2 regions of the Bacillus infantis NRRL B-14911 genome follow, and region 1 is predicted to be linked to the other one. Evidence: predicted binding sites of a transcription regulator. Region 1 holds the regulator's gene; the other holds the start of a gene.
The links. The regulator NrdR, encoded in region 1, represses ribonucleotide reductase genes. The targets are predictions, from matches to a motif close to AACACNATATATNGTGTT.
Positions count from the first base shown of each region.

Region 1 (9,649 bases):
GACGCCAAATGTATCGCTGGTTGACCTTGTGGTGGACCTGAATAAAGAAGTGACTGCCGAGGAAATCAACGATGCCTTTGAAGCTGCAGCCAGAGGAAGCATGAGGGGCGTCCTGGATATTACAGAAGAGCCGCTCGTATCTGTCGACTTTAATACCAATGAACACTCTGCCATCATAGACGGCCTCTCAACCATGGTCATCGGCCCCAACAAAGTAAAAGTGCTCGCCTGGTATGACAACGAATGGGGCTACTCCTGCCGAGTCGTCGACCTCGTCAACTTTGTCGCAGGAAAAATGGCTAAACTCACAGAAGTAAAAGCAGGCTGACACACCGGAAAATTGTAAGCCAATGCTTGTTTATTAAAGCACGCTGAATTTAGACATAAGGGGTACGGAAGAATTCTTCCGTACCCTGTTTTTATTTTTTATTTTTTATTTTTTTGTATTATGATTTTGCCTTTTAAAATTTCTAAAACCAGTTGATTGCAGTGGAAGGCACGAAGACTCCTGCGGGATTGCAGCGGCAAAGCTGAGACCCCGCAAGAGCTTGCTCTGAGGAGGCTCAGCGCCGCCCCGCGGAAAGCGAAGTGCCTGGAACGGAAATCAACACTCCATTATTAGAGGATAGTCCTTTAAGTAAACCAGTTTTGTCCTGATTTATTTCAATGGTTGACCATCTAATGATGAGGAAAATAGCCATCTAAAAAAATCAAAAACTCCTGTTGCAAAAAAAATATAAACAAAGTATACTATTCCTCGTGAACTTCTTGAATTTTGGCAGTGATGGCTACTTAAAGGGTTAGGACCTCTCTGGACTAACTTTCCCCCGTGGTAGTTGTTGGCCAGTGAAAATGAAGAAGCTCATTAATTCGTTTGTATTTTTAAAAAGGGGGAAATTTGAATATGGAAACAATGGGCCGTCATGTTATTTCAGAGCTATGGGGCTGCGATTTTGAAAAGTTGAATGATATGGAATTTATTGAGCAGACATTTGTAGGGGCTGCATTAAAGTCTGGTGCAGAAATCCGCGAAGTCGCATTCCACAAGTTTGCGCCGCAGGGTGTAAGCGGAGTGGTAATCATTTCCGAGTCTCATTTAACTATCCACAGCTTCCCGGAGCATGGCTATGCAAGCATTGATGTATACACATGCGGAGATCTTGATCCTAACATTGCTGCAGACTATATTGCGGAAGAGTTAGGCGCTCAAACGCGTGAGAATATCGAAATTCCTCGCGGCATGGGTCCTGTTCAAGTTAAGCAAGCTCAAGCAAACGCACTATAAAAATGACAAACTGATAAACTGACAAATCAAAGGGGTGTATCCGTACACCTCTTTTTATATTGGCCGGAAGAAAGGGCAGGCAGCATGATCTTCTATAAAGATTAGATACTTTTTTCAGCTATGGCAGCTGTACAGCCCCAGCTCCTGCCCCTCAAGATCACAAGACGCTGCCGCAGGACGCAGCGTCCCGTTTTTGACAAGGCGCTGGCGCTTTTCTTGTGTTAAAATAGAGAAAAGTGATAACTCGGAGGATGAATGAATGTCAATTTTTCGGACAGTTTTCGGCCGCTTTCAAAAACAGTGTGAAACAAGCGAAAGCCATCGGGATGAGAATCTGCGCACAAGATACTATAAGGCCAGCTTTAATAAGGCTTTTGAAACCGCGGAAAACGTTCTGCGGAAGGACCCCAGTGTGAAAATGATCAGCTCTGCCAAAGAGCATGGAGAAATGGCTGCGGAAATTACCCGCGGCAAAAAGTACTTTGCCATTATCACCATTGTGTCTGTAAGAGGAATGGAGTCTGCCATTGATGTAAATATATCGACTGAGCAATTTTCTCCTGCGGGAGCATTACCTTCCCTGAAAAAGGAAATCACAGGTTTCTACAGCAGACTGGATAAAGAACTTACATATCTTGGTTCCGGCAGGAATGCTGAATAGCGGAAGCTTGTACAGCTGATGTGTTTTTTATATGATAGAAACAGAATGGCCTTCGTGCAGAGAAACGGCCAGCAAGTACATGAATGAGGATACGGAGCTGATTGTATGAAATGCCCTTCATGCCAGAATAACAATACACGCGTCCTTGATTCCCGTCCGGTCGATGACGGCCGTTCCATTCGCAGAAGGCGGGAGTGCGAGAAATGCGGCTATCGCTTCACCACATTCGAGAAGGTGGAGGAAATTCCGCTCATTGTCGTAAAGAAGGAAGGCACACGCGAGGAGTTCAGCCGCGATAAGATGCTGAGGGGCCTGATCAAGGCCTGCGAAAAACGTCCTGTAGCCCTTAAGGAGCTTGAAGAAGTGACATCTGAAGTGGAGAAGGAGCTTCGCAGCCAGGGGGTTTCTGAAATAAAAAGCGAATTTATCGGTGAAATGGTCATGGACAGACTGGCCAAAATCGATGAGGTTGCTTATGTCAGATTTGCCTCTGTTTACCGGCAATTCAAGGATATCAATGTATTTATCGATGAGTTGAAAGAATTAATCAAAAAAGAACAATGATCTTTTGGAAGTGATGCATTGAGGTGCCTCCAGCCAGAGCCGAGCTAAAGACTGTCTTTGGCTCTTTTTTGGCTGGTTTCCTGAAGATCGTAGAAAGGTTGGCAGCTATGGCCCAGCATTGGCAAGAAATGCTTCCGATTGACCGCTATGCAGTGGCCGCGAGCGGTCTTTTGCATGATTATGACAGAAAAGTTCTGACTTTGTTGTATCAGCCCTTAATCGGGGCGGCCTGTCTCAGTCTATATATGACGCTATGGGCTGAACTGGAGGAAAACAGGCTTTGGTCTCAATCAAACAGCCATCACAGCTTGATGAATTTCATGGGGATGAACTTAAAGGAAATTTATGAAGCAAGACTGAAGCTTGAAGGAATTGGTCTTTTGAAGGCTTTTGTGAAAAATGAGGAGGGCAGCCGCTCTTTTATATACGAACTGCAGCCGCCGCTGAGTCCGGAGCAGTTTTTCCTGGATGGGATGCTTAACATTTATCTATACCGCAAAATCGGCAAAAATCAGTTTCTGAGGCTCAAGCGCTTTTTCTGTGACCATGATTCCGGCGTGATGCAGGGTTATGATGAAGTGACTAAAGCCTTTCAGGATGTATATGAGTCAGGCCATCCTGCAGCTTTCTCCCCTGACCAGGATACAGGAAGGGATCTGTCTCTTGAAGAGGGATTTACCTTCATAGGGAGAACAAGCCCTGAAGAGATAAAAATCGGAGGTTCATCCTTTGATTTTGAGCTGCTGGCAGCGGGGTTGAATGAATCTCTTCTCCCCAAGTCGGCGCTGACCCCGAAGGTCCGGGAAGCCATCAGCAACCTGTCCTTCCTTTATGGGATTGATGCCCTGCAGATGAAAAACATCCTGATCAGTGCAATGACGGAAGATAATGATATCAATATTGAAGAACTGCGGAAATCGGCACGTGACTGGTATCAATTTGAGCATCAGGACCAGCTGCCTTCCCTGATAGACCGGATCCAGCCAGGCATCCATCAGGTTCAAGCCGCTGAGCCGAAAACACAGGAAGAAGAATTGATCAGATATATGGAGATCACTTCCCCGCGCCAGCTGTTAAAGGATATTTCCGGCGGGGCAGATCCCTCTAAAGGTGATCTGCAAATCATTGAGGACGTTATGTTTCAGCAGAAACTGCATCCAGGCGTTGCTAATGTTCTCATTCAGTATGTTATGCTAAAAACAGATATGAAGCTGACGAAAGCATATGTAGAGAAGATTGCCGGGCATTGGGCAAGAAAACAGATTAAAACGGTTAAAGAAGCTATGATGCTGGCCAAGAATGAACACCGCCAGTATCTGGAGTGGGCAGAAGGCAAAAAGGCGAAGCCTGCTTCAGCGAAAAAGCCGATCAGAAAAGAAGCATTGCCTGACTGGTTTGATGAGCAGCAGGAAGAGCAGCCGCAAAAAGCAGCTGCCGCCAATGACTCAGAATATGAGGCAAAAAGGCGGGCCTTAGAGGAAAGGCTTAAAAAGTATCGGAAATAAGGAGGTGGCAGCATGGAAAGAATCAATGAGACATTGAAAAAACTTGCAGGTAATGAAAGCTTTCAAAAGAGGTACGAGCAGCAAAAGAAGGAAGTTTTCTCCCATCCTGATGTAAAAGCTTTTTTGCAGGAGCACCGCGCAGAAATTACAGCTGAAATGGCAGAAAGGAGCATGATCAAGCTTTCGGAGTATGCCCAGCAGAGCAAGGAATGCAGAGAGTGCCCAAGCCTTGGGGAATGCAAGAATATGATGCAGGGATATCATCCTGAACTGGTCATCAGGCGGGGGATCATTGATGTCCAATACAACCGCTGCCCGCGCAAGGTGATTCATGATGAACGGAAGAAAAATGAGAAGCTGATCCGGAGCCTGTATATTCCAAAAGAGATTGTCAACGCCTCCTTCGCTGATGTTTACCTGGATACAAGACTGGATGCGGTGGATAAAGCGGAAAGCTTCGTCGAAAATTATCAGCCCGGGACAAGGCAGAAGGGGCTGTATTTCTATGGGAAGTTCGGAGTCGGCAAATCATTTCTGCTTGGTGCAATTGCCAATGAGCTTGCCAAGAAGAAGATTTCGTCCATGATCGTCTATGTCCCGGAGCTTTTAAGGGAAATGAAAAGCAGCATCGGAGATTCGACCTTAAATGAAAAGCTTGAGGCCATCAAGCGCGAGCCGATCCTGATGCTCGATGATATTGGCGCCGAAACGATGTCCAGCTGGACAAGGGATGAGGTATTAGGACCGATCCTGCAGTTCAGGATGCTGGAGAACCTGCCAACCTTCTTTACGTCCAATTTTGATATGCAGGGGCTGGAGCATCATCTGACCTACAGTCAGCGCGGTGAAGAAGAAAAAATGAAAGCGCGCCGGATCATGGAGCGCATCCGCTACCTGTCTGAGCCTGTCCTGGTTGACGGTCCGAACCGCCGTGTATAAGGAATGAATCTGAAAACTGCCTTGGGAAAGGCAGTTTTTATTTTTTCTCCAAATTCCATTCCTCCAATATGTCCCCTTTTTTATCCCTGTTATGCTCCGCATCTGCTTCTAAATTGTACAAGTTTCCCATATACATGGAATCAGGGATATTAACGAAGGAAGCCGTATAGGTAAGGAGAGGATATCTCCCGGCGCTTGCTGCAGCTTCGAATATTGTTTAAAAAACAAGGGGGGATATGATTGATTGAAATCATTTTCCAGAATCAGCAGGATGCGAGGAAACTGCAGGGTCTCCTGGAGCTTGGACTGTCATCCTCTAATATATCATCACTTCAGCTTAAAGACGGGTATGCTGTTCAGATTAAAACGGGCGGATTGCAGGAGACGGCAGACCTGGTAAAAAGGGCGATGACACATTTTATTATAGAAACGAAGCAGGATGACTGGTTCCGCAGGATTCTTTCGGAGCAGTATTTTTATGAAGACGAGGAAGAGCAGCAGCAGATATTGGATATCATCCATTCTATCCTGGAGGGAAACAGGGATGATTTGTCTGCTTTTCTGGACGGTCCTGGACCGGAGGAAAGCCTTAGCCTCGCAATTGAAGAATTAATGACAGGGGACATCTCTTCGTTTTCGTTCGACTCTTTTGTAAAATTCCGTCTCCGCCCGATGATGGACCAGCTTGAACGATATGCAGCACTTTCCATAGATGAATATAAAATGGAGCAGGAATACCAAATGTTCATCCACATGCTGAGGGACTTCCTGAAGGGCAGGGCCCCTAAGCGCAGTGCTGTCCATCTGGTGATGGGGGAGGAGACTGCTTTTTATGATGGAGGACTTATTGAAATCAAGCGGGCTGAGCTCTTGAAGATGGTTGACCGCCGGCTGCTTTTTAACCATCCAGTATACGTCGACTCCGTTACGATCGCCCCGCTCCTTTCAATGGCACCGTCAGCCATTTATCTTTATTCTAATGAACCAGACTGTCCGCTCGCCAGGACCGTCCGCAATATTTTTGAGGAAAGAGTGATCATCCAGCCTCTTGAGGCCTTTATAGAACTGAAGAAAATCCTCTCTGCAGCAGGAAGGGAGAAAATCTGAAATCCCTTGATTTTTCCAAGATAAACTACTATAATAACGTACATAATAATTCAAACACCACAAATGTAGCGACGAGGACAAGGGTATTCATTACGGTTCAAAGAGAGGGAAGCCAAGGCTGAAAACTTCCCAGCACGGATGAAATGCTTACCGCCTCCGAACAACAGCCAGGAAAAGGACGATGATTTTGCGCCCGTAACAATAGCCGGGTGCAGCAGACGGCGAAAAGATTTGCTGTTATCATTGGCCAAAGTATCGGCTGGCGGGCATGGGACCGTTATATCCCTCACTAAGCCGGACTGCGTGTTTTTTTGCGTCTGGGAATTTGGGTGGAACCACGTGTTAAATACAACTCGTCCCTTCTTTAGGGATGGGTTTTTTGTTTTTTAAGCACATAAGGAGGAATTTTCATGTCAGAATTAATTAAATTGACTTTTCCGGATGGAGCTGTAAAGGAATTTCCGAAAGGAACATCTACAGAGGATGTGGCTGCATCCATCAGCCCGGGATTGAAGAAAAAAGCACTGGCCGGAAAGCTGAACGGCATAATGTACGATCTTCGCAGGCCGATTGAAGAAGATGGTTCCATTGAAATTGTCACACAGGGCAGTGATGAAGCGCTCGAGGTTCTTCGCCACAGTACAGCCCACTTAATGGCACAGGCCATCAAACGCCTGCACAAGGGCGCCAAATTCGGTGTTGGCCCTGTCATTGAAGGCGGATTCTATTATGATGTGGATCTTGAAGAATCACTGACTCCGGAAGACCTGCCGCTGATTGAAAAAGAAATGGCCAAAATCGTCAATGAAAACATTGATGTGCACCGCAAAGCAGTTAGCCGTGAAGAAGCGGTCGAGTTCTTCAAGGAAATCGGCGATGAGTACAAGCTTGAACTGATTGAAGCGATTCCGGAGGGGGAAACTGTCACTCTTTATGAGCAGGGTGATTTCACAGACCTTTGCCGCGGTGTCCATGTGCCTTCCACAGGCAAGATCAAGGAATTCAAGCTTCTCAGCATTGCCGGCGCATACTGGCGCGGAGACAGCGACAATAAGATGCTGCAGCGCATTTACGGTACAGCATTCTTTAAGAAAGAAGATCTGGCTGAGCATCTGCGCCTGCTCGAGGAAGCGAAAGAGCGCGACCACAGGAAGATCGGCAAAGAGCTTGATCTGTTCATGACTTCCCAGAAGGTCGGCCAGGGGCTGCCAATGTGGCTGCCGAAGGGTGCAACCATCCGCCGCATCGTTGAGCGCTATATCGTTGATAAGGAACAGCGGCTCGGCTATGAGCATGTATATACGCCAGTTATGGCAAATGTTGAGCTATATAAAACATCCGGCCACTGGGACCACTACCAGGAAGATATGTTCCCTGTCATGGAAATGGATAATGAGGAGCTTGTCCTCCGCCCGATGAACTGCCCGCACCATATGATGATTTATAAAAACAGCATTCACAGCTACCGTGAGCTGCCGATCAGGATTGCCGAGCTTGGCACCATGCACCGCTATGAAATGTCTGGTGCGCTGTCCGGACTGCAGCGTGTGCGCGGAATGACTTTGAATGATGCTCATATTTTTGTGCGCCCGGATCAGATCAAGGAAGAGTTCAAGCGCGTTGTTCACCTGATTCTCGAGGTATATAAAGACTTCAATATTGAAGATTATTCATTCCGCCTCTCTTACCGCGATCCTCAGGATACTGAGAAGTACTTCAATGACGATGAGATGTGGGAAAAAGCACAATCCATGCTGAAGGAAGCGATGGACGAGCTTGGCCTTGACTACTATGAAGCAGAAGGCGAGGCAGCATTCTACGGCCCTAAGCTGGACGTGATGGTAAAAACAGCGCTTGGCAAAGAAGAGACCCTTTCCACTGCCCAGCTTGATTTCCTTCTGCCTGAGCGCTTTGATCTCTCTTATGTCGGCGAAGACGGGAAGCAGCATCGCCCTGTCGTCATCCACCGGGGTGTCGTCTCCACGATGGAACGCTTTGTAGCTTTCCTTATCGAAGAATATAAGGGGGCGTTCCCGACATGGCTGGCACCAGTACAGGTACAAGTGATCCCGGTTTCCCCTGACGCCCATTTCGACTACGCGAAAAAGGTTCAGGAAGAGCTCCAGGCTCAAGGCTACAGGGTGGAATTGGATGCCCGCAATGAGAAAATCGGCTACAAAATCCGCGAAGCACAGATGCAGAAAATCCCGTATATGCTTGTTCTTGGGGACAAAGAAGTTTCAGATAATGCGGTAAATGTCCGCAAATACGGCGAGCAGAAGTCTGAGACCATGTCATTTGATGTATTCAAGGATGCACTGAAGGAAGATACAGTGAGATAACAATTTTTACAGGGAGGCTGCGGCCTCTCTTTTTATTAGTTAAACTTTGTTATTAATGGTTGAATTTGGACTCATTTGCGTAAAACTCTGTATAACACAGCCAATCATTATAATGATTAAGAAAAAAAATCCGCGAAAACTATTGCAAGAAATCAATTTCTTTGATAGAATTCAAATCGTTGTGATAAAAACATCTATTCGTTTGACACGAAATTATCATTTGTGATATAGTTACTTAGGTAAATTGAATACGGCTTTGAGGAAAAGAAGAAGCACCCGCTTCTCACCTGGCTGACGCAAAGAGCAGTTGGCAGGTTTTACTGAAACAGCTTTTAACTTGTCGTTTCGTAAGTGTGGGTGATTTCATCCGCACTTTTTTATATGTCTATAAAGCTTTATGATGTAATATTGTCAGTGTCATGCTGGATGCAGCGTGGGATTCGGTGCAGGTTCTGCAGCTTGCGGCTGCTCTTGACTCAGACGTTGTATTCGCACAAAACCTTGGAGGTGGCTAACTATTAGCAAACAAGATATGTTGTTAAACGAGGGCATCCGCGCCCGTGAAGTTCGTCTAATTGACCAAAATGGCGAGCAATTGGGAATCAAGTCCAAGAATGAAGCGCTGGAAATTGCTACACGCGTAAATCTTGACGTTGTTCTTGTTGCGCCAAATGCTAAACCTCCTGTAGCCCGTATCATGGACTATGGAAAGTTTAAGTTTGAGCAGCAGAAGAAGGAAAAAGAAGCTCGCAAAAACCAAAAGATTATCAATATCAAAGAAGTTCGCTTAAGTCCGACTATTGATGAGCATGACTTTAATACAAAGCTGCGAAATGCAATTAAGTTCCTGGAAAAGGGCGATAAAGTAAAAGCTTCGATCCGATTCAAAGGTCGTGCGATTACACATAAGGAAATTGGTCAGCGTGTTTTAGTCCGTTTTGCGGAAGCCTGCAAGGAAGTTGCAGCTGTGGAATCACATCCGAAAATGGACGGACGCAGCATGTTCATGGTCTTAGCACCTAAAATCGACAAGTAAAGAGGGGGAATTCCACATGCCAAAAATGAAAACTCACCGCGGTACAGCTAAGCGCTTCAAGAAGACTGGTTCAGGCAAACTGAAACGTTCTCACGCTTACACTAGCCACTTATTTGCTAACAAATCAACTAAACAAAAGCGTAAGCTTCGTAAAGCTGCGATTGTTTCCAAAGGCGATTTCAGACGCATTCGCCATATGCTAGACAACAT
Region 1 covers NC_022524.1:3,579,423-3,589,071, reverse strand. The annotation lists gene N288_RS18135 (glyceraldehyde-3-phosphate dehydrogenase) at 1-328, shown strand, start outside; gene speD (adenosylmethionine decarboxylase) at 905-1,285, shown strand; gene N288_RS18125 (hypothetical protein) at 1,545-1,946, shown strand; gene nrdR (transcriptional regulator NrdR) at 2,052-2,510, shown strand; gene N288_RS18115 (replication initiation and membrane attachment family protein) at 2,618-4,015, shown strand; gene dnaI (primosomal protein DnaI) at 4,028-4,954, shown strand; gene ytxC (putative sporulation protein YtxC) at 5,195-6,061, shown strand; gene thrS (threonine--tRNA ligase) at 6,472-8,403, shown strand; ribosomal protein L20 leader region at 8,662-8,788, shown strand; gene infC (translation initiation factor IF-3) at 8,936-9,439, shown strand; gene rpmI (50S ribosomal protein L35) at 9,456-9,649, shown strand, end outside.

Region 2 (9,649 bases), 300 kb from region 1:
GAATCCTTTCTGCTCAATGACCTCCAAAGCACCGATCAGCGCAAAGCCTTTAATGCCGCCGCCCGAAAAAACGCCGTCTATATACATGCAAGCCACCCCCGTCGATGATACCTGCTTGATACATCTTTAATCGGGCAGCTGCAAAAATAGTACGGCGGACAAATTAATTATTCAGGATAAAATATCAGGTTACGTAAAATACTGGACTTCTGCTTCCGGAAAAAAGGAATGGACATAACTTCGGATGGTTTCTTCCATTTCCTTTGCTTCATCGTTCTGGTATACATATTTTCCTATTCCGTAGCGGCCCCACTTATATTTCCGCTTTTCTTCATCCATTTCAAGCTTTGTTTTCGGATAGCGTTTTTCTATGACCTTCTTGGCAGGCTTAGTGAAACGGTGCTGAATAAGTTCAAAAGTAAGATCTTTAAGCTCTATGCCATCCAGCGACTGCTTCAGCCTTTCAAAAAGCTCATAATATCCTTCTTTCCAGTTTTCATGAAGATAGATTGGCGCCACGATAAAACCTAAAGGGTATCCCGCCCCTGCAACCTTCCTGGCCGCTTCGAGCCGTTCATCGAAAGTGGAGGTGCCCGGTTCAAAATTCTTGATTACATATCGTGAATTGACGCTGAAGCGGAACCTTGTCTTGCCGTTATGCTTGGCATCAAGCAGATGGTCGACATGGTGGTACTTAGTCACAAAGCGGAGTCTTCCATACTCTGTCCCGCCGATGAATTCAATCGTCTTTTTCAATGAGTGCGTCAAATGGTCAAGCCCTACAATATCCGAGGTACAGGCAGCTTCAAATCGGGTGACTTCAGGCGCCCGCTCCTCCATATATTTTTCAGCCTGAGCAAAGATATCCTCAAGGTTTACATATGTGCGGATATACGGCTTGCTCCCAAGGGTTGTCTGCAGATAGCAGTAATGGCAATGCCCCATGCATCCTGTTGCAAGCGGGATGGCATACTCGGCTGACGGTTTGGACGTATCGAATTTGAGCGTCCTCCTGATGCCTACTACGAGTGTCGATTTTGCATTCCGGTACTGCTGAAGCTCATTATTCCCCGGGATGCCGCGCACCTGGTTGTGGGAAGTGGTTTCGCGGATTTCGATGCCTAGCTCCTCAAATTTCTCCTTCAGCTCCTTTCCCAAAGGATATTCAAGCGCTTTCGGTTCTATATACACAAGCTGCGGCATGAATGGTTTCATCTTTATAACCCCGTTTCTATGTTTGCTTGGCTCAGGCATGTCGCCGGCACTTTTTTGTAGTATGAGCATTATTGGGGCAAAACCAAAAAAAGAGGACGGAAAAATTTTTCCATCCTCTTTTTACTGTTTATGAAAATTTTACAAGCCGCATTTCAATTGGGCATTACAGTTTGTGCAGGTATTGCAGCCGCCGATTTCTTTTACCTTGCCCTGGCGGCATACCGGGCAGGTGTTGCCTACTTCCGAGCCGATGGTTACATCTGTCGATCTGAGGTCACTGATTGTGTCAACCAGCACAACACGCTGTTTCGGCTTTTCTTCTTTCGTTTCTTCCTCATCGAAGGTGTTTTCTTCCGCTTTCAGCGTAAGGACCTGCGAGTCGCGGGAACCGTCGACATATACTGTTCCGCCTTTCGCTCCGCCGCGGTACAGGCGTTCATACACACCTTCCACCTGTTCAACGCTATAGCCCTTCGGTGCATTGACCGTCTTGCTTATAGAACTGTCAATCCAGCGCTGGATGACACATTGAACATCAGCATGCGCTTCAGGGGAAAGCTCCATAGCGGAAATAAACCATTCCGGCAGGTTCTCAGGATCTGCGTCAGGGTTGCGGTCAAGATACTCTTGTACGATATCTGCCTTCACCTCAATGAACTTCCCTAATCGGCCGCTCCTGAAATAAGAGAAGGAGAAGTATGGCTCAAGCCCTGTAGACACCCCGACCATTGTACCTGTGGATCCTGTCGGTGCTACAGTCAGCAGGTGGGAATTGCGGATTCCTTTTTCAAGGATGGACTGTCTCACATCTTCTGGCATTTTCTGCATAAATCCAGCCTCTGTGAAGTTCTGGCGGAGCCTGCTTGTTTCTTCATCCGTTGCCCCTGTAAGGAACGGGAAGCTGCCTTTTTCACCTGCCAGCTCAACTGAAGCTTTATATGCGGTTACAGCAATCGTTTCAAATACTTTGTCGATCAGTTCGTTGCCTTTTTCTGAACCGTATTCTGTTTCACAGTAAATCAGCAGATCATGCAGCCCCATTACACCAAGTCCGACACGGCGCTCTCCCAGAGCCTGCTTTTTGTTTTCTTCAAGGAAGTATGGTGTCGCGTCAATGACGTTATCCTGCATGCGGACGCCAACTTCAACAGTGCGGGCCAGCTTTTCAAAGTCGACCGTTTTGTTTTCCTTGTCAGCCATTTCAGCAAGATTGACAGCGGCGAGATTGCAGACAGAGTAAGGCGCCAGCGGCTGCTCTCCGCAAGGGTTTGTCGCTACTACCTTCTGTCCGTAGGCTTGTGCATTTGTCATATCATTCGCATTGTCGATGAAGAAAATGCCTGGCTCCGCTGAATAAGTTGCGCAGATATTGATCAGGTTCCAAAGCTCTTTTGCCTTGATTTTGCGGTAGGTGCGCACTTTGTGGCCCAGCTTTTCCCATTCGCGGACATCACCGATTTTATGCCATTCTTCATTGTAGATCTTCATCGTTTCAGCATCATATGACTCCACATCAGGGAAGCGCAGCTCATACTCTGCATCTTTTTCAACGGCATCCATGAAATCCTTTGTCAGGCACACGGAAATATTGGCGCCAGTCAGGAACTCAGGATTATGGACAGTATAATTGCCTCCGGCAGCAAGCTTATTTTCCGCATCCTTGATGATTTTCTCGCTGAAGCCGCCAAGACCGGGGATTTGCTTATAGTTGATGATTCCCTGATACATATTGGTCTCCTGCTCAGTCAGCGGAGTGAACTTCAGCTTTTCACTGGCATAGCGCTTGATTGTTTCATCCTGTGTGTTTTCCAGCAGGAAACGGAGGATGCGCGGGTTTTGCATTTTTGAGATGATGAATTCGATGATATCAGGATGCCAGTCGGTGAGCATGATCATTTGCGCACCTCTCCTTGATCCGCCCTGTTCAACCAAATGAGTCAGTTTCGCAATATCATCAAGCCATGAAACCGAACCGGAAGATTTGCCGTTCACTCCGCGGGCCAGCGTGTTGCGCGGCCTTAAGGTCGATCCGTTTGTTCCGACGCCGCCGCCCCTGCTCATGATTTCCATTACCTGCTTGCGATGCTCTGAAATCCCTTCCCGGGAATCCTGTACAAACGGCATGACATAGCAGTTAAAGTAAGTAACATCCGTATCCGCGCCAGCACCGTAAAGCACCCTTCCGGCAGGGATGAAGTTCAGGCTCACAAGCTCGTGGTAGAATTTCTCAAACCATTCTTTGCGCTTCTCTTCTGTTGCCTCTGCAGCTGCCAGGCCTGTCGCATTGCGCTTTGCAATCTGCTCATAATAGATTTCAAGCGGCTTCTCAATCACATCCAGCGATTTCGTAATCACCGGTTCGTCCGGATTATCCAGTACTCCGCGGAATTCTTCCTCCACCAATACTTTGGCTGTCTTGTTCTCCCAGTCAATCTCCTGGATGAAGCCGAGGCCGCGGGCAGGGAATTTTGGATCTTCTTTGACCGTCAGGACAACGAAGTCCCCGTTCGCCAGAGTAATCTTTTCTGTATCCTTGAAAGTATAGCGGTCCAGCATGACCAGACGGGAAACCCCTTTATGGGTGATTTTCATATCAGGGGTGATCGGATGCACCTGGGGAAATAGGCGGATATCCTTGTTTAATTGTTCGATGTTCACTTTTGCTTTTTGTCCTAGAACGACAGACATACACACAGCTCCTTCAATGTATCTTTCTATTAATAATAGAAAGCCAAGCTTCTATTTGTTTTTTTGAATACCCTAAAGTTATCATATCTAAAACCTCAAAATCAATATATAGTGTATAAAATATTTTCGACACCACTATATATTGTATTAGAGGTCAAATCAATTTGATTTTGTCAAACGCAGAAAAAACTAGATTTCAGAGATAAGAAGAGATATTGTCCGATTAATGACAGTAAACGATTATTTTCGGCAAATTTCGGGGCTTGCGTTTTATATGCGGACCCCTTGGAAAAATCTTCATATTCTGGGTGTGCCAATTTCTGCATCAAACAGAAAAAAAGCGACAGGGCCGCTTTTTATCTTTTAAAGTTCCATTCATCGTTTTCATATCGGTCTTTTGCAATTTTGTTCACATATTCCATTTCTTCGGCGGAAAGCTCATAAGGTTCAAGATGAATGTCAAGACCTTCTTCAAAGCCCTTTCTGAAGGCTTCCTTGGCCTGCCCGATTGTAACTTTGTCCCGGCTCAGCTCGTTGATGGCAACGGCTTTGCTTTTGAACGCTCTCTGCATCCTTTCCTTCACACGGTCATTCGGATACTTGAACAGGCTGAAAAGCTTATCTTCATCAAGGTCGAGGAGGATGGATCCATGCTGGAGGATAACACCCTTCTGCCTTGTCTGGGCGCTTCCGGCAACCTTTCTTCCCTCAACAACAAGCTCATACCAGCTTGGTGCATCAAAGCAGACGGAGGAACGCGGGTTCTTCAGCGACTCCCTTTCCTCGGCTGTCTTCGGAACAGCAAAATAGGCATCCATTCCAAGATTGTGGAATCCCTTAAGGATTCCTTCAGAAATCACCCGGTAGGCCTCTGTGACTGTTTTCGGCATTTCAGGATGGTCCTCTGAAACGATGACGCTGTATGTGAGCTCATGTTCATGCAGGACGCCCCTTCCGCCTGTCGGACGGCGGACAAACCCCAGCCCGTGCTTTTTGACTGCATCCATATCGATTTCCTTTTCCGCTTTTTGAAAATAGCCAATGGAAAGCGTTGCCGGATCCCATCCGTAGAAGCGGATGACAGGCGGGATCTTTCCCTCGCTGTTCCACTCGAGGAGTGCCTCATCCAAAGCCATATTGAAAGATGGGGAACCATATCCCGAATCAATAAATCTCCAAGTTTCTTTTAGCATATGTAACCCTCTTTTTCATGTTATGAGTCTTGCACATGTTCTCTAGTCTATCAAAATGGGCGGAAAAAACAAAGCAAACAGCCCTTGCCTAATATTTCAATTTACCGTCTCGCCCGCTTTGTCTCCAGCAAATCCGAAAACGTGAGAAATACGTGAATTTTGCAGGAATTCCTTTACTCACATGCCTGCCGGCTTATATAATAAAAGCTGGCGTAGCTATACGTGAAAGGAGAAGTCACATTGGAAACACTTTATATTCTTTTAATCATTATCGGGGGCTTTGTTACCTACTCTGTCGTTACATGGCTCTATCAGCGCAAAGTCGTCAAGACCCTGACAGAGGATGAATTCCGTGCAGGATACCGGAAGGCTCAGCTGATTGATGTCCGGGAGCCGAATGAATTCGATGCCGGCCATATCCTCGGGTCCAGAAATATCCCGTTATCCCAGATGAAAATGCGCATGAAGGAAATCCGTCCGGACAAGCCTGTGTATCTGTACTGCCAAAGCGGGATGCGCAGCGGACGTGCAGCCCAGTTTTTATACCGCAGAGGCTATAAAGATCTCCACCAGCTGCAGGGCGGCTTCAAAAAATGGTCAGGCAAAATTAAAGCGAAGAAATAAGGGAGGCACTTCCCTTCTATACATGAGCAAGAAAGGGTCCAGCCTTAAGGCGGGACCCTTTTTCCGTGTGATCATATGAAGCATTACTCCATATCAAGAATAAATATGCGTTAGAAACAGAGTTTCACACGAATGTGCCCAAAATCAGCAGGGAACATAATAAGCCAAAAGAGATAGGGCGAAGCACAGCGCTGATGCCGTGTTTCGCCCCTCAATGCCATGAAACTTAAGCTTCTTTCTTATACCGGAGGACCGGTTTTCTTGCAGCCAGGGTCTCATCCAGGCGGCCGATGACCGTCGTATGCGGCGCTTCCTGCACGATTTCAGGATTTTCCTCCGCTTCCCTGGCAATCTGGATCATGGCTTCAATGAAGCTGTCCAGTGTTTCTTTTGATTCTGTTTCAGTCGGCTCGATCATGATGCATTCTTCTACATTCAGCGGGAAGTAGATGGTAGGCGGATGATAGCCGAAGTCGAGCAGGCGCTTCGCAATGTCAAGCGTTCTGACGCCAAGCTTTTTCTGGCGCTTGCCGCTGAGTACAAACTCATGCTTGCAGTGCCTGTCGAATGGCAGATCGTAGTATTCCGCCAGGCGCCTCATCATATAATTCGCATTCAGGACTGCGAATTCGGTGACATTTTTCAAGCCGTCCGGCCCCATTGTGCGGATATAAGTATAAGCGCGCACATTGATGCCGAAGTTTCCATAATACGGTTTGACCCTTCCAATCGATTGCGGTCGGTCATAATCAAGGACAAATTCCTCACCGCGCTTAGCAACGATCGGTTTAGGCAGATAGGGTATCAGGTCTTTCTTGACGCCGACCGGACCTGACCCGGGTCCTCCCCCTCCGTGAGGTCCTGTGAATGTTTTATGGAGATTCAGATGGACAACATCGAATCCCATATCTCCAGGGCGCGCTTTGGAAAGGACCGCATTCAGGTTGGCACCGTCATAATAAAGCTTGCCGCCGGCACCATGCACAATCTCTGCCATTTCAAGAATGTTTTCTTCAAACAGTCCAAGCGTGTTCGGGTTCGTCAGCATCAGGGCCGCTGTATCGGATCCGACTACCCGGCGCAAATCCTCAAGGTCTACTAGGCCGTTCTCATTCGATTTAACGGTGACGGTTTCAAAGCCGGCGACCGTTGCTGATGCCGGATTTGTCCCGTGGGCTGAATCCGGGACAATAACCTTTGTCCTGCCGGTGTCGCCATTGGATTCATGGAAAGCCCTGATCATCATCAGCCCTGTCCATTCCCCGTGTGCACCTGCTGCCGGCTGCAGCGTCACTTCGTCCATTCCGGTAATCTCAATCAAATGCTCCTGAAGGTCATACATCAGCTCCAATGCACCCTGGACAGAGCTTTCCTCCTGCAGGGGATGAATATGGGCAAAACCGTTAAAGCGTGCTACATTTTCATTGATCTTCGGATTGTATTTCATTGTGCATGATCCCAGCGGATAAAAACCTGAATCCACGCCATGATTCCTTTTTGAGAGAGCAGTATAGTGCCTCATGATGTCCAATTCCGACACTTCCGGAAGCTCAGGCTCTTCTTCACGCAGGTATCCTTCAGGCAGCAATTCAGCCACATCCACTTCAGGTACATCGAGTTCCGGCAGGCTGTAGCCTGTGCGGCCCGGCTTGCTTATTTCAAAAATCAGCGGCTGGTCTTGATTATGCATGGTAATCCCCCAATTCTTTAACAAAAGTATCGATTTCTTCTTTCGTGCGAAGCTCTGTCACGGCAACCAGCATATGGTTTTCCAGTGAACGATAGCTTCTGCCAAGATCATAGCCGCCGATGATTTCTTTATCGAGCAGGCTTTTATTGATCTCCTTGACTGGTGCATTCAGCTTTACGACAAATTCATTAAAGATCGGGCCTTCAAAGGCAAGCTCGAATCCGGCCTTCTTGAACTGATCCCTGGCATAGCGGGCTTTCTGCATATTCTGGACGGCAATATCCCTGACTCCCTTTTTGCCGAGGGCTGTCATGGCGACAGATGCAGCAAGAGCATTCAAGGCCTGGTTGGAGCAGATGTTGGAAGTCGCTTTATCACGGCGGATATGCTGTTCCCTTGCCTGAAGGGTAAGTACGAAGCCGCGGCGGCCTTCTTCATCAATCGTCTGCCCGACAAGGCGGCCCGGCACCTTTCTCATCAGTTTGGAGGTGACGGCAAAATAACCGCAATGAGGTCCCCCGAATGCCGTAGGGATCCCGAATGGCTGCGCATCCCCTGCCACAATATCGGCGCCAAACTTGCCTGGAGGCGTTAATGCGCCCAAGGAAAGCGGATTGCTTGATACAACGAACATGGATTTTTGGGCATGGATGACTTCCTCAAGCTCTTTCAGCGGCTCTATGCGGCCGAAGAAGTTAGGGTATTGAACAATGACTGCAGCTGTATCGCTGTCCATCTGCTCTTTCAGCGCATCCATATCTGTGATTCCGTCCTTATGCGGAATTTCAACAACCTCTATATATTGCCCCTTTGCATAACTTCTGACAACATCCTTCGATTCCGGATGTACAGCCTCGGAGATCAGGATTTTCTTGCGGCGCGTCTGGCCAGCTGAAAGCATGGCTGCCTCAGCGAGGGCAGTGCCGCCGTCATACATGGAAGAATTGGCTACATCCATGCCAGTCAGTTCGCAGATCATCGTCTGGAATTCAAAGATGGCCTGCAGCTCCCCCTGCGAAATCTCCGGCTGATACGGTGTATAGGCCGTATAGAATTCGGAGCGGGAAATGACGTGGTCCACAATCACCGGCATATAATGATCATAGACACCGGCTCCGAGGAAGGATGAATTGGACCTGAGGTCGGCATTCTTTCCTGCCAGCTTGGTAAGCTCCTTCAATAATGCCGTTTCCGGCTTTGCCGGTTTAATATTGTACTCTCCCTTAAACCTGACAGCTTCAGGTATATCACTGAACAGTTCATCAATCGAACTTGCCCCGATCTTCTCAAGCATTTCCTTTTTGTCTGTTTCTGTCATAGGCAGATAGCGATGCGTCATGTTTTTCCCCTCCGTCACTTCTTATCTCTTTTATAAAAAGGTGTGGCAGCTATAACTGCTTTCAGCCGTTTGCCGCGGATTTCAACTTCTACCTCATTGCCAAGCTCCGCATATTGGGTCTTGATCAGGGCGAGGCCGATGTTCTTCTTCAGGGTCGGTGATTGTGTGCCTGTCGTCACTTCGCCGACCTGCTCTCCATCCGCCAGCACCGGATATCCGTGGCGCGGGATTCCCCTGTCAATCATTTCAAGCCCGACCAGCTTTCTCGGCACACCATTTTCTTTTTGCTGCTTGAGGACAGGCTTGCCGATGAAATCAGCTTCTTTATTAATCTTTACAGCAAAACCGATCCCGGCTTCAAGGGGGGTAACGTCTGGCGACAGCTCCTGCCCGTACAGCGCAAGGTTTGCTTCAAACCTCAGGGTGTCGCGGCAGCCGAGCCCGCAAGGCAGCACACCTTCTTCTTTTCCGGCTTCAAGGATATCATTCCAGATGCTTGAGGCATCATCCGAATGGCAGTAGATCTCGAATCCATCTTCGCCCGTATAGCCGGTGCGGGAAACGAGCGCTTTCTTTCCATTCAGATCCACGTCACTGCTGAATTTAAAAAAGCCAATTTCGCTTAGATCCTTTTCGCCTGCAAGCTTCTGGAGAATCCCTTCAGCTGCAGGTCCCTGCAAAGCAAGCTGGGCAGTCTGATCAGATAGATTCCTGATGTCAGCGCCGTCAATCAGATGATCTTCAAGCCACTGATAATCCTTTTCTATGTTTGCCGCATTGACAACCAGCAGATAGTGATCATCCTCGAATTTATACACAAGCAAATCGTCAACAGTGCCGCCGCTTTCATAGCACATCGCGGTATATTGTGCACCGCCGCTTTTGAGCTTGGAGATATCA
Region 2 covers NC_022524.1:3,275,951-3,285,599, forward strand. The annotation lists gene N288_RS16615 (patatin-like phospholipase family protein) at 1-87, opposite strand, end outside; gene splB (spore photoproduct lyase) at 190-1,215, opposite strand; gene N288_RS16625 (vitamin B12-dependent ribonucleotide reductase) at 1,354-3,903, opposite strand; gene N288_RS16630 (lipoate--protein ligase family protein) at 4,260-5,096, opposite strand; gene N288_RS16635 (rhodanese-like domain-containing protein) at 5,337-5,720, shown strand; gene gcvPB (aminomethyl-transferring glycine dehydrogenase subunit GcvPB) at 5,947-7,410, opposite strand; gene gcvPA (aminomethyl-transferring glycine dehydrogenase subunit GcvPA) at 7,403-8,749, opposite strand; gene gcvT (glycine cleavage system aminomethyltransferase GcvT) at 8,764-9,649, opposite strand, start outside.
Region 2: N288_RS16625 (vitamin B12-dependent ribonucleotide reductase) is a predicted target of NrdR. The motif match lies at 4,035-4,052, and genes of this name have one in related genera.